Regions from separate parts of the Kitasatospora sp. NBC_00315 genome, predicted to be linked through region 3. Evidence: riboswitches for the same ligand, from Rfam matches in the RefSeq annotation. Region 3 holds a riboswitch; each other region holds the start of a gene.

Region 1 (4,271 bases), 2.1 Mb from region 3:
GACACCCGGCGGGCCGATCACCACGTGGTCGATGTCCGATCCGGACGGCAGCGGTACTCCGTGCAGGACGTTCCAGCCGGCGGCCTTCAGTGACTCCAGGCGGGCGCCCACGATCTGTTCACCCTCCAGTCCTCGGAGGGTGCTCGTGTCCCCGAGCCGCTGCCGGGAGATCCTGGCGGCGAGCCGGACCAGTGGCTTGTATCTCGCCTCACCCTCGCGGACCAGGCGTTCCAGGCCGGCGCCGGGGAGGTTGCGTGCCAGGTCGTCCTCGTCGCTCATGGGAGGTAGGAGGGGCAGCGCTGTCCGAGGCTGTGGTGCCCGGGGCCGTGGTACCCGGGGCTGCGGTACCCGGGGCGTGTCCGCCGTCGCGCGCGGGCGGCTCTCCGCCCGGCGTTGGACGGCTCGTGGTGGTACATGGCGGCCGGAGGATCCGCACCAGTCCTCGATGGTGGCCAGGGCGGCGGCCTCCAGTTGCGGAGTGTGGACCGTGACCACCCCTGTCCTGCAGTCCAGCCAGGCCACCGAGGCGCCACGGGCACCTGGTCTGTTCACGTAGAGCCGTTCCCTGCCCGGCACTTGCCACAGCTTGACCACCAGGTCGGTCATATCGCCCCCTCCTGCGCGCCCGCCCGACACGGAGTCAGTATGCCCACGCACGGATCGGTGGGAACGCGGCGAGCCGAGCGGTCGGCGCCTGCGGCCGGTGGGTGGTGGACGGCGTTCGGCCGGGAGACGCTCCTGGGGGCGGCAGAACCGGTGGACAGGCGGCCTGCCGGTCGATCATGATCCGCCCATGGATCATGAAACGGCCCGGGGCCTTGCCGTAGCCAGATTCGTGGAGAGCGGGAGGAACCGCATCGAGGACTGGGAGGTGTCCGGCCCGGTGCTGTCACCGGTGCGGACGCCGAGCGGGGTGCTACCGCACCTGACCTTCCGGTTCAGGCCGCGCGAGGGCACCGACACCGGCTGGGATCGTTCCTGGATCCCGCTTCAGGTAGCGGTGGATCCCCGCACCGGGGTCGCGGACATGTTGCGTTAGCGGCCCGAGGACTACGACGGAAGGACTGCGACGGCCGACGTCGGTCGGCCGCCCCGACGCGGGCAGCCGGTCGTACGGCCGACCCGTGGGCGCGTGCGTCGGTACGGGCGCCTGATCGGCCCCGCACGGGGTGCGGCGGCGCTCGGGGCGCGGTCGGATGGGGCCATGGAGACTCCGGAGCAGTGGCTGGCCACCTACGTCGAACAGCTGATGAGGCTCACCCGGGACCTCGATCAGGCTGCGGCGGTCGCGTTCGTCCGTGAGGTGTACGAGGCCGGTCGCGAGGCGGGTATCGCCGAGGTCGCCTACGGGCTCGGCGAGTCCGAGTAGGCGCGTCGGCGGCCGGAGCGGCGCCGTCCGTCCCGGGCGCATGCCGACCGGCGATGTCCGTACCGACGCCCGTGTGGTCGAATGCCGGTATGCCACGTCTCACCGCTCCCGTCGTGCCCGTCGGCTCGCTCGGCAGGGCCGGTCAGCCGGTGCTGTCGGCCGGCGGCCTGCTCCTGCGGCCGTGGGCCGAGGCGGATGCCGACGCCATGGTGTCGGCGTTCGCGGACCCGGTCCTGCAGCACTGGCACGCGCGTACCGTCGACTCCCGGCGGGAGGCGGTCGAGCTCATCACCGATGACGTCCGAGCTGACGTCCGGGGCGGATGACGTCCGGGGTGGGTGACGTTCGGTTTGGCGTCCGGGTCGGTGTGCCGGGCGTCGACGGGAGCACCGGCTGAGGCGGGGTCGACCGGCTCCGGGTGGCCGCGACCGTGGCCGACGGCTCGCTCCCGGGTGCCGACCGGTGTGACGAAGAGTCACCGAAGCTCGATTGACGGGGCCGATCGGGCGTTCGTACACTCGGAGCGGCGAAGAATGTCAGCTTTGGGCCCCGGCCGGCTGACTGGCAACCCTCCACTGTGGCGGGGTGCCGCCGGGGATAAGCCGGGCGACATGGGTGTCATGTCGCAAGCACAGATGCCCCGGGTGACGGGGAATGGAGACGGCCATGCAGCGCGTGCACGGCAGCAATGCCGTTCGGCTCAGGCTGGTGGCCAGGCTGGCTGTCGACCTCGTCCGCAGTGCCAGCTCGCTCTGTCGTTGAGGTCGTTCGGCCGGACCCCAGTGCGGGGTCGCGGTTCGGTTCGTGCGTCGGGGTTCCTGTTCCGCAACCGCTGACGCTCCTCTTTTCCGGCCTCTCGTACGACGGGTAGCGCAGCGTTGCGCGGCCCGGTCGTGCGCCCTGCTCCAGGAGAGCGGATGCTCACGTCCACCGCGCGTGCCGCGCGTCTTGTCCACCGATCCGAACCCTCCGGCCGTGACGTCGAGTTCCGGCTGCTGCGCCATGCGCTGGACCGCTGCCTGCGGGGCCAGGGCGGTGTCGTCGCCCTCAACGGTGCCGTGGGGACGGGCCGAACCGAACTGCTGCACGTGTTCTCGGACGCCGCGGCCGACCACGGCGTCCGGGTGCTCGCCGCGGCGGGCTCTCCGCTGGAGAAGGACTTCCCGTTCGGGATCGTCCGGCAGCTCTTCCAGAGCGCGGGCCTGGACCCGGCCACCGATGCCGAGGTGGCGCGACTCCTGGAGGCCGGTGTCGAGGCCCCCGCGGGGGACAGCGGCGCGCGGCTCACCCCGCAGGCGCTGCACGGCCTCTGCTCGATCGTGCTGCGGCTCGCCGAGCGGGTCCCGCTGCTGCTGGCGGTCGACGACCGGCAGGACGCGGACGTGCAGTCGCTGGAGTTCCTGCTCTACCTGGTGCGGCGCACCAGGACCGCCCGGGTGCTGACCGTGCTCAGCTCCCGCGAGACGATGACACCGCCCAACCCGTTCTTCGAGGTCGAGCTGGCCAGACAGCCGCACCACGAGCGGGTACGGCTCGGCCTGCTCTCCGCCGGCCTGGTCTCCGAGCTGCTCCGGGAGTGGTTCGGCGCGGACGCGGCCCTGCGGCTGACGGCCGAGGCGCACGCGCTCACCGGAGGCAATCCGCTGCTGGTCCGGGCGCTGCTGGAGGACCAGGAGCCGGGGCGGGCCCGGCAGGAGCTGGTGGCCGGGGAGAACTACCGGCGGGGGCTGATGAACTGCCTGCACCGGATGGACCCGCTGGCGCTGCGCTGCGCCCGGGGAGTGGCGGTGCTGGGTCGTCCGTCCGAGCCCGAACTCCTGGCCGAACTCCTGCTGCTCGCACCGCAGTCGCTCTCCCGGGCGGCCTATCTGCTGCATGCCGCAGGGCTGTTCCACGAGGGCGGGTTCCGGCACCCGACGGGCGGCGGGGACCTCCTGGCCGCGATGAAGCCGGAGGAACTGGCGGCACTGCACCGCCGGGCCGCCCAACTGCTGCGGGCCGGCGGCGCGCCGGCCGAGCGGGTCACCGAGCAGTTGCGCGCGGCGGAGGGACACGTCCGGGCGCCGTGGGCGGTGCAGGCGACCCCGGCGACCGGCCTCGGAGCGGCGCTCGGGCAGGCGCTGGAGGAAGTGCTCAGCGACTGCGATCCCGGTGGGACGGACGGGTGGGCCGAGGAGCTGCTGCAGCCGTTGCAGCCGCAGTGGGGACTTCCGCGGACAGGTGCCGTGGCAGGTCCCGTGGCAACTTCCGTGACAGGTGCCGTGGCAGGTGTGCCGACGCCGGACGCGGCTCCGGCCCTGGCCCCGTCCCCGGGGGCGACGGGTGCGGAGCCGACGACTCCGGGCTTCACGCCCGCTGGCCTCACGCCCGCTGGGTTCGCGCCCGCTGGCTTCACGCCCACGGGCTTCACGACCGATGGGTTCACGGGTCCGGGACCGTCGACCCTGGAACTCCGGTCGCCGGCCCTGCCGGCCTCGGACCTTCCGGCTCGGTCCGACGAGCCGGTGGAGATCCACTGCGTGCCCTGGTTGCCGGGCACCGGGGCGGACTCCGGCGAAGCGCAGGTGCGACGTCAACTGAAGGCGGTGCGGTACCTGTTCTGGCACGGACGGGTGGCGGAGGGCACCGCCGCGCTGGAGCGCTTCGAGGCGGAGCAGCCGCCCGGCGACGAGCCGGAGGGACTGCGCGAGCTGCGCTCCTGGCTCGGCTACTGGTTCCGCTCGCTCTTCCCGCAGCCGGCGCCCGTGCCGTCCGCGCGGTTCTGCGGCGAGGACGGACTGGCGGTCCTGGGCGGCCTGCTGGCCGGGCTGCCCCCGGAGGAGTCGGTGCTCAGCGCGGAGCGGATCCTGCGCGACGGCCGGCTGGGCGGCTCCTCGGTGGAGTCGCTGACCTCCGCGCTGAC
Region 2 (4,271 bases), 2.4 Mb from region 3:
CGTGCCCGCCGTCACCTATGCCCTGATCGCCCTCAACGTGCTGGTCTTCCTGCTGGGCCCGGCCGCCGGGCTGAACCCGCTGTACGGCACCGGCCCGGCCCGGGTCTGCGCCGAACAGCGGTACGAGCAGCGCTGGGGGGCGATTCCGGCCGAACTGCTCGACCACCGGCCGCTGACCGCCGACCGGATCGAGCAGCCGCAGGGCGGGGCCGGCTGCCCGCCCGCTCCCACCCCCGGCAAGACGCCGGCCCTCTCCGTGCTCAGCTCCCTGTTCGTGCACGCCGGCTGGCTGCACCTGCTGGGGAACATGCTGTTCCTGTACGTCTTCGGCGCCGGGGTGGAGGAACGGCTGGGACGCTCCCGCTTCCTCCTCTTCTATCTGGTGGCCGGCGCCGTCGCCACGTACGGGTACGCGCTCGCCGAGTCGCACTCGGCGGACTCGACCCGGGTGCTGATCGGCGCCTCGGGAGCGATCGCGGCCGTCCTCGGCGGGTACCTGCGGCTGTACCCCCGGGCCCGGGTCACCACGCTCGTCCCGGTCCTGCTCTTCCTGCCGCTGCGCTTCCCGGCCTGGCTGGTGCTGGGCCTGTGGTTCGCACTGCAGTGGTGGTCGGTGCGCTCGGGCGGCACCGGGGTGGCGTACCTCGTGCACGTCATCGGCTTCACGGTGGGCTTCGCCTTCACCTGGGCCGCCCACCACCGCCCCCGGCGGCTAGGCTGACGACACCCCACGAAGGAGCATCAGCGTGATCACCGCCATCGTCCTGATCAAGACCAGCGTCGACCGCATCCCCGAGATCGCCGAGGCGATCGCGGCCATCGAGGGCGTCAGCGAGGTCTACTCGGTGACCGGTGGCTACGACCTGGTGGCGATGGTCCGGGTGCGTCGGCACGACGACCTCGCCGACGTGATCCCCGGCCGGCTCAACAAGGTGCCGGGTGTGGCGCACACCGAGACCCAGATCGCCTTCCGCACGTACTCCCAGCACGACCTGGAGGCCGCCTTCGACCTGGGGCTGGACGAGTAGTCAGCCGTCCCGGCGGGTGTCCACGACGCACCGGCCGCCCTCGCTGCGGTAGCTCCAGGCGGCGCCGTCCGTGACCAGCTCGCGGACGGCGGTCAGGAAGCGCTCCAGGTGCTCGTCCGGGGTGCCGGCCCCGAAGCTGACCCGGATCGCGTTCAGGCTGCGCTCGCCGGGCAGGGACGGCTCGGGCGCACCGCACTCGGACGGCTCCGTGTCCTCGCCGCCCAGCAGGGTGCGCACCAGCGGGTGGGCGCAGAACAGGCCGTCGCGCACGCCGATGCCGTACTCGGCGGAGAGCGCGGCGGAGAAGTGCGAGCTGTTCCAGCCCTGCACCACGAAGGAGAGCACGCCCACCCGCGCGGAGTCGGCGCCGAACAGGCTGAGCACCTTGACCTCGGGGATCTCGGCCAGCCCGGCCGTGAGCCGGCCGATCAGCTGCTGCTCGCGGGCCTCCAGGGCGTCGAAGCCCGCCTCGGTCAGCGCCCGGCAGGCCGAGGCGACGGCGTAGGCGCCGATGACGTTCGGGGAGCCGGCCTCGTGCCGGGCCGGGCCGGAGTTCCACTCGACGGCGACCGAGCCGTCCGCCTCACGGGCGACCGTCCGGGTGGCGCCACCGCCGGCCAGGTAGGGCTCGGCCGCGTCCAGCCAGTCGCTGCGCCCGGCCAGCACGCCGGCGCCGAACGGGGCGTAGAGCTTGTGACCGGAGAAGGCGACCCAGTCCACGTCGAGCTCACGGACCGAGACCCGGTGGTGCGGCGCGAGCTGGGCGGCGTCCAGGACGATCCGGGCGCCGTGCCGGTGGGCGGTGGCGGCGAGCTCGGCGACCGGCCACAGCTCGCCGGTCACGTTGGAGGCGCCGGTGACGCAGAACAGCTTCGGGCCCTCGCCCGCGCCGGCCAGCGCCTCGTCCAGCGCGGCGACGGCCTCGGCGTGCGAGCGGGGGGCGCGCAGGTAGTCGACCGTCAGGCCCTCACGGCGCCACGGCAGCAGCGAGGCGTGGTGCTCGGTCTCGAAGACGAAGATCCGGGTGCCGGCCGGCAGTGCGCCCGCCAGCAGGTTCAGCGAGTCGGTGGTGGCGCGGGTGAAGACCACCTGGTCGTCCTCGCGCAGGTCGAGGAACTCCTCGACGGTGCGGCGGCTCTGCTCGAACAGGTCGGTGGAGAGCTGCGAGAGGTAGCCGGCGCCGCGGTGCACGCTGCCGTAGTACGGGGCGTACGCGGCGACGTCGTCCCAGACCCGCTGGAGCGCCGGCGAGCTGGCGGCGTAGTCGAGGGCGGCGTAACCGACCTTCTCGCCGCTGGCGAGCGGGACCTGGACGTCGTGGCCGAGGACGGCGAGCGGGGCGCAGATTTCGGTGGAGATCACGGACATCGGAATGCACTCCTCTGAGGTCTGGACCCCGGGAGTGCAGAAATGCCGGTGGTCCGCGCTTGCCGCGCGGACGGATCGCCGCGAAGCCCGGTCCTCACCCAGGGCACCCCGCCACGGACGGAGGGTTGCCGGACAGCAAGCTGGGGCTTGTCGCTGCCACTCATGACCTGGCCCAGACTCTACGGAGGAGCCACCCGGTGGTCAAACAGGTGTCCGCCATCCGGACCGCACGGCTCCGCCGGAGCCCGGGGCGGATCGCGGACCACCCCGGGCCTTGAGGGAGTTCAGGAGCGGGCGGTGGCCTCGGTCCACTGCTTCAGCAGCGCCTGCGCCGCGCCGGAGTCGATGGCGGCGGCGGCCCGCTCGATGCCCGCGGCGAGCTGACCGGCCAGCGGCGCGTCGGTCAGGTCCAGGGCCGCCAGCGCGGTCGCGGTGTTCAGCAGGACGGCGTCGCGCACCGGCCCCCGCTCGCCGGCCAGCAGCCGGCGCGCCACCCCGGCGTTGTGCTCGGGGTCCCCGCCGCGCAGCGACTCGATGCCGGCCAGCTCGATGCCGACCTCGCGCGGGTCGAAGGTGCTCTCGGTGACGGTGCCGTCCTTGACCGTCCAGATCCGGGACGTGGTGGAGATGGTGAGCTCGTCCAGGCCGTCGTCGCCGCGGAAGACCAGGGCGGTGGCGCCGCGCCGGGCCAGCACTCCGGCGATCAGCCCGGCCAGCCGGGTGTCGAAGCAGCCGATGGCGTGCGAGGTGACCTTGGCGGGGTTGGTCAGCGGGCCGAGGATGTTGAAGGCGGTCGGTACGCCGAGATCCCGGCGGGCCAGCGCGGTGTGCCGCATCGCCGGGTGGAACTTGGCCGCGAAGCAGAAGGTCAGGCCCACCTCCTCGGCCACCTCCGCGACCCGCTGCGCACCGAGGTCCAGTCTGATGCCCAGCTTCTCCAGCACCTCCGAGGACCCGCTCGCCGAGGAGGCGGCCCGGTTGCCGTGCTTGACCACCTTCGCGCCCGCGGCCGCCGCGACGATCGCCGACATGGTGGAGATGTTGACGGTCTTGGCGCGGTCGCCGCCGGTGCCGACGATGTCCACCGCCGGGCCGGGGATGTGCAGCGGCTCGGCGTGCGCGTACATCGCGTCCACCATGCCGGAGATCTCCTCCACGGTCTCGCCCTTGGCCCGCAGGGCCACCGCGAAGCCGGCCACCTGGGCGGGGCTCGCCTCGCCGCTCATGATGCAGTCCATCGCCCAGGCGGTGTCGGCCTGGGTGAGGTCCTCGCCCCTCAACAGCGCGGACAGGAGATCCGGCCAGGCGCGGACCACCTGCACGGGGTCGTTGCCGCCGTTCGCAGGGTGCACGTTCACCATGGCTGACTCCAGCTCTCGTGGGTGTCACCGGAGGAGCTCCGGAACCTTGAGGTCAGCCTATCGAGCGCCGCCTCGCGGCCGCCCCCGCCCGTTCCCCTCTTCTCTCCTGTTGAGACGGCGGGAGAGAGAAGGGGAGCGGACGGGGGCGGCCGGGCGGCGGCGCCGGCGTCAGCGGGTGGCCGGGGCCCGGCCCGCGGTACGGCTGCGGAGCAGGGTGGCCGCGGCCTCGGCGAGCGCCACCGGGTCCACCGGCCGGGAGATCGCGGCGTCCGCCCGGCTCCAGGCGGCGAGCCAGGAGTCCTGCGGCCGGCCGATCAGCACCAGGACGGGCGGGCAGCCGTAGATCTCGTCCTTGAGCTGGCGGCCCAGGCCCAGACCGCCGACCGGCACGGCCTCGCCGTCCAGGACGCAGAGGTCCACCCCGCCCTTCTCCAGCGCGCGCAGCACGGCGGGCGTGGTCGCGCACTCCAGGTAGTCGAGCTCGGGGAGATCCGCGGCGGGGCGCCGGCCGAGG
Region 3 (4,271 bases):
GCCCTCTGCAACAGGCCCAGCCACCGGGAATTCACGGCGACTGTCAAGGGGCAATACCGGATCAATATGGATAAATTTGGCATTCGGCGCGGGACATAGCGGACGAATTACCCGAAACACGGCAGGAATTCTGACACCTGCCTGACATGTTCCACGGGCGCGACCCGCACCGGTCTCAACGACCGGACGGTCACGGGTGTCGCGGAGCGCCCACGGGCGCGGAAGCTGCCGGAATGGGGAGGGGACCCGTCATCGGCACTGTCGGACACTTTACTCCGCCGCGGGCCGCCCGATTCCCACCGGGACACCGAGAGCCGCCTTCCCGGCCCGGAGAATGCGATTCCGGGTGGGGAAGGCGGCTCGGTCGTGCGCTACGGCCTCGGGCCGCTCCTGCCGCGGCGGCGGCCGCCGCCGGGGCTCAGCAGCCGCCGGCCACCGCCGGGATGATCGAGACGCTGGCGCCGTCCTTGATCTCCGTGGCCAGGCCCTCGGCGAACCGCACGTCGTCGTCGTTCACGTAGATGTTCACGAAACGGCGCAGCTTGCCGGTGTCGTCGAGCACCCGGGCCGCGATGCCGGCGTGGTTCTTCTCCAGGTCGGCGAGGACCTCGGCGAGGGTCGCGCCCTCGGCGGCCACCTCGGCGGCGCCGCCGGTGTAGGTGCGCAGGATGGTCGGGATGCGGACGTTGGCGCTCATGGCGGTGGCTCTCCTAGCGGGGTGGGGGATCAGGCGGAGGCGAGGCCGGCCGAGCGGAAGGACTCCAGCGTCGGGCGGATGGTCGCGGTGAAACCGGCATCGGCCACCGCGTCCAGGGTCTTGAGGCCGTCGCCGGTGTTGATCGCGACGGTCTCCTTGGACGGGTCCAGCTGACCGGTCTCGACCAGCTTCTTCAGCACGCCGATGGTCACCCCGCCGGCGGTCTCGGCGAAGATGCCCTCGGTGCGGGCCAGCAGCTTGATCGCCTCCACCACCTCGGCGTCGGTCACGTCCTCGACCGCGCCGCCGGTACGGCGGGCGATGTCCAGGACGTAGGGGCCGTCCGCCGGGTTGCCGATCGCCAGCGACTTGGCGATGGTGTCGGGCTTGACCGGACGGATGACGTCCCGGCCCGCCTTGAAGGCGGCGGAGACCGGGGAGCAGCCCTCGGCCTGGGCTCCGAAGATCCGGTACGGGCGGTCCTCGACCAGGCCGAGCTTGATCAGCTCCTGCAGGCCCTTGTCGATCTTGGTGAGCTGGGAGCCCGACGCGATCGGGATCACGAGCTGCTCCGGCAGACGCCAGCCCAGCTGCTCGCAGATCTCGTACGCCAGGGTCTTGGAACCCTCGCCGTAGTACGGGCGCAGGTTGACGTTGACGAAGCCCCAGCCCTCGCCGGCCGGATCACCGATCAGCTCCGAGCAGAAGCGGTTCACGTCGTCGTAGTTGCCCTCGATGCCGACCAGCTCGCCGCCGTACACACCGGCCATGACGACCTTGGCCTGCTCCAGGTCGTGCGGGATGAACACGCAGGACTTGAAGCCGGCCCGGGCGGCCGCGGCGCCCACCGCGCCGGCCAGGTTGCCGGTCGAGGAGCAGGAGAGCGTGGTGAAGCCGAACACCCGGGCCGCCTCGATGGCGCAGGCCACCACGCGGTCCTTGAACGAGTGCGTCGGGTTGCCCGAGTCGTCCTTGACGTACAACCGGGCGCTGAAACCGAGCTCGCGGCCCAGGTTGTCGGCCTTCACCAGCGGGGTCCAGCCCGGGTTCAGGTTGGGCTTGTCGGCGACGTCGGCGGGGACGGGCAGCAGCGGGGCGTAGCGCCAGACCGACGCCGGGCCGGCCTCGATCCGCTTGCGCAGCTCCTCGGCGTCGATGGAGCCGAAGTCGTACGCGATCTCCAGCGGGCCGAAGCACTCCTGGCACGCGAAGCTCGGACCGAGCGGGAAGCGGGTGCCGCACTCGCGACAGGAAAGCGCGGTGGCGGGGCCGAGGTCAACGGTGGACGCGGCGGCTGCGGTGTCGATAGCCATGATGGCGGAGGCCTCTCTCCTCATCTTCCCCATGACGCGGGCGCGCCACAGGACGGAATTGGCACCTGTCCCGCCGGGCCGCCGAAGCCGCCGCGCGAGAAGGTTGCCGGGACTTCGACGGGCCGTTCCCTCAGTCCCTCTGGATGAGCTCTGTGAAGTTGTGGTCCTGCTCAGCGGGGGACCCCGGCGTGCGAAGGTCTGAACGCTGTACGAAGACTGTATCCGAAGGCGTCAACCCTGAACCCGTCCGTCCGCCACCCGAGATGCCCCGGGCGGCGTGAGCCGCCTCACCCACACTGGTTGCGCCCCACCCGTGCTGTGCCCCACCAAGGAGTGTGCCCGTGCCTGCCGAGCTGCCCACCGCGCTTCTCCCGGAGGTGGCGTCCTGGCTGCGCCGCCGCTCCTGGAGCGCGGCCGACCGTCCGGTGCACAGCCTCCTCGCCGCCAAGCGGGCGGCCGGGCCGGCCGGAACGATCAGCGTGGTCCTGCCCGCCCTCGACGAGGAGGCCACCGTCGGGGACATCGTCCGGGTGATCCGCCGGGAGCTGATGGAGCGGGTGCCGCTGGTCGACGAGCTGGTCGTGGTCGACTCCGGGTCGGCGGACGACACCGCCGGGGCCGCCGCCGCCGCGGGCGCCCGGGTGGTGCACCGGGACGCGATACTGCCCCGGCTGCCCGCCGAACCCGGCAAGGGCGAGGTGCTCTGGCGCTCGCTGCTGGTCACCTCCGGCGAGATCGTCTGCTTCGTCGACGCCGACCTGCGCGAGTTCGACCCGGCCTTCGTCTCGGGCATCGTCGGCCCGCTGCTCACCGAGCCGGGCCTCCAGCTGGTCAAGGCGATGTACGACCGCCCGCTCACGCCGGCCGGCGGCGGCGCCGAGGGCGCCGTCGGCCCGGTGGACCCGGTCGGCGGCGGCCGGGTCACCGAGCTGGTCGCCCGGCCGCTGCTCAACCTCCACTGGCCCGAGCTGGCGGGCTTCGTCCAACCGCTGGGCGGCGAGTACGCGGCCCGCCGCTCGCTGCTGGAGCGGCTGCCCTTCCCGACCGGGTACGGCGTCGAACTCGGCCTGCTGGTGGACGCCCTGGAGACGGCCGGCCTGGACGCGCTGGCCCAGGTCGACGTGGGCGTGCGCCGCCACCGCCACCAGGACAGCCAGGCGCTGGGCCGGATGGCCGCGACCATCTACCGCACCGCCCTGGAGCGGCTGGACCGCAGCCACCGCCTGAAGGCCGGCGAGGATCTGGTGCACCCGCTGCTCACCCAGTTCACCCGGACCGGGGACGGCTTCGCCCCGCAGACCCACCGGGTGGGAGCGGTCGAGCGGCCCCCGATGCGCACCGTCGCCGAGTATGCGGGCCGTCACACCACGCGATAGGGGGTTTGGGGGCACCGGCCCACGGCAAGGTTCCAACCATGGGCGATCTCACGACGGTACGTTCGAGTCCGACCGGCAGCGCCCCCGTCCTGGTGGCCTCCAACCGGGGCCCGGTGTCCTTCACCCGGCAGGGCGACGGCACGCTGAGCCTGCGCCGGGGCGGCGGCGGCCTCGTGTCGGGGCTGTCCGCCATCGACGACCCCTCGGCGGTCTGGGTCTGCGCGGCGCTCGGCGACGCCGACCGGGCGGCCGCGCGCGAGGCGCCCGAGGGGCGCCTGGACCGGGCCGGCCACGACGTCGGCGGACAGGCCGTCCGGATGCTGGACATCGATCCCGACACCTTCGCGCGGGCCTACAACGGCGTCGCCAACTCCACCCTGTGGTTCGTCCACCACCTGCTGTACGCGACGCCGACCGAACCCGCCTTCGACGCCGGCTTCCGGACCGAGTGGGCGGCGTACGAGGCCTACAACGCCGCCTTCGCCGACGCGCTCGCCGCCGAGGCCGCCCCCGGCGCGGCCGTCCTGGTGCAGGACTACCACCTCTCGCTGGTGCCCGCGCTGCTCCGGGCCCGGCGCCCCGACCTGCGGATCGGGCACTTCTCGCACACGCCGTGGGCGCCGCCGGACTACTACCGGATGCTGCCGGACGACGTCGCCGAGGCCGTCCTGACCGGCATCCTCGGCGCCGACCGGGCCGCCTTCCTGACCCGCCGCTGGGCCACCGCCTTCGCGGACTGCTGCGCGGACGTGCTCGGCGCCGAGGTGGACCACGAGGCGCTCACCGTGACGCACGCGGGGCGCACCACCCGGCTCGGCGTGCACGCACTGGGCGCCGACGCCGACTTCCTGCGCGAGCGCTCGCACCGCCCCGACGTCGACGAGC

Evidence for each region. Region 3 has a riboswitch for S-adenosylmethionine ahead of thrC (threonine synthase). Riboswitches for the same ligand answer to the same signal wherever they lie in the genome.
Region 1: it holds a riboswitch for S-adenosylmethionine, as region 3 does, so the genes downstream of both, OG823_RS24200 (putative leader peptide) here and thrC (threonine synthase) in region 3, are expected to answer to the same signal.
Region 2: it holds a riboswitch for S-adenosylmethionine, as region 3 does, so the genes downstream of both, OG823_RS25330 (aminotransferase class V-fold PLP-dependent enzyme) here and thrC (threonine synthase) in region 3, are expected to answer to the same signal.

Annotation. Positions count from the first base shown of each region.
Region 1 covers NZ_CP108025.1:5,803,190-5,807,460, forward strand. Annotated here, with positions in the region: gene OG823_RS24185 (nuclease-related domain-containing protein) at 1-279, opposite strand, end outside; gene OG823_RS24190 (hypothetical protein) at 1,205-1,369, shown strand; gene OG823_RS24195 (hypothetical protein) at 1,459-1,695, shown strand; SAM riboswitch class IV at 1,895-2,007, shown strand; gene OG823_RS24200 (putative leader peptide) at 2,036-2,131, shown strand; gene OG823_RS24205 (AAA family ATPase) at 2,287-4,271, shown strand, end outside.
Region 2 covers NZ_CP108025.1:6,076,583-6,080,853, reverse strand. Annotated here, with positions in the region: gene OG823_RS25340 (rhomboid family intramembrane serine protease) at 1-721, shown strand, start outside; gene OG823_RS25335 (Lrp/AsnC ligand binding domain-containing protein) at 747-1,028, shown strand; gene OG823_RS25330 (aminotransferase class V-fold PLP-dependent enzyme) at 1,029-2,396, opposite strand; SAM riboswitch class IV at 2,447-2,564, opposite strand; gene trpD (anthranilate phosphoribosyltransferase) at 2,681-3,757, opposite strand; gene OG823_RS25320 (hypothetical protein) at 3,926-4,271, opposite strand, start outside.
Region 3 covers NZ_CP108025.1:3,715,792-3,720,062, forward strand. Annotated here, with positions in the region: gene OG823_RS15025 (ubiquitin-like small modifier protein 1) at 419-697, opposite strand; gene thrC (threonine synthase) at 727-2,010, opposite strand; SAM riboswitch class I at 2,028-2,160, opposite strand; gene OG823_RS15035 (glucosyl-3-phosphoglycerate synthase) at 2,352-3,386, shown strand; gene OG823_RS15040 (trehalose-6-phosphate synthase) at 3,425-4,271, shown strand, end outside.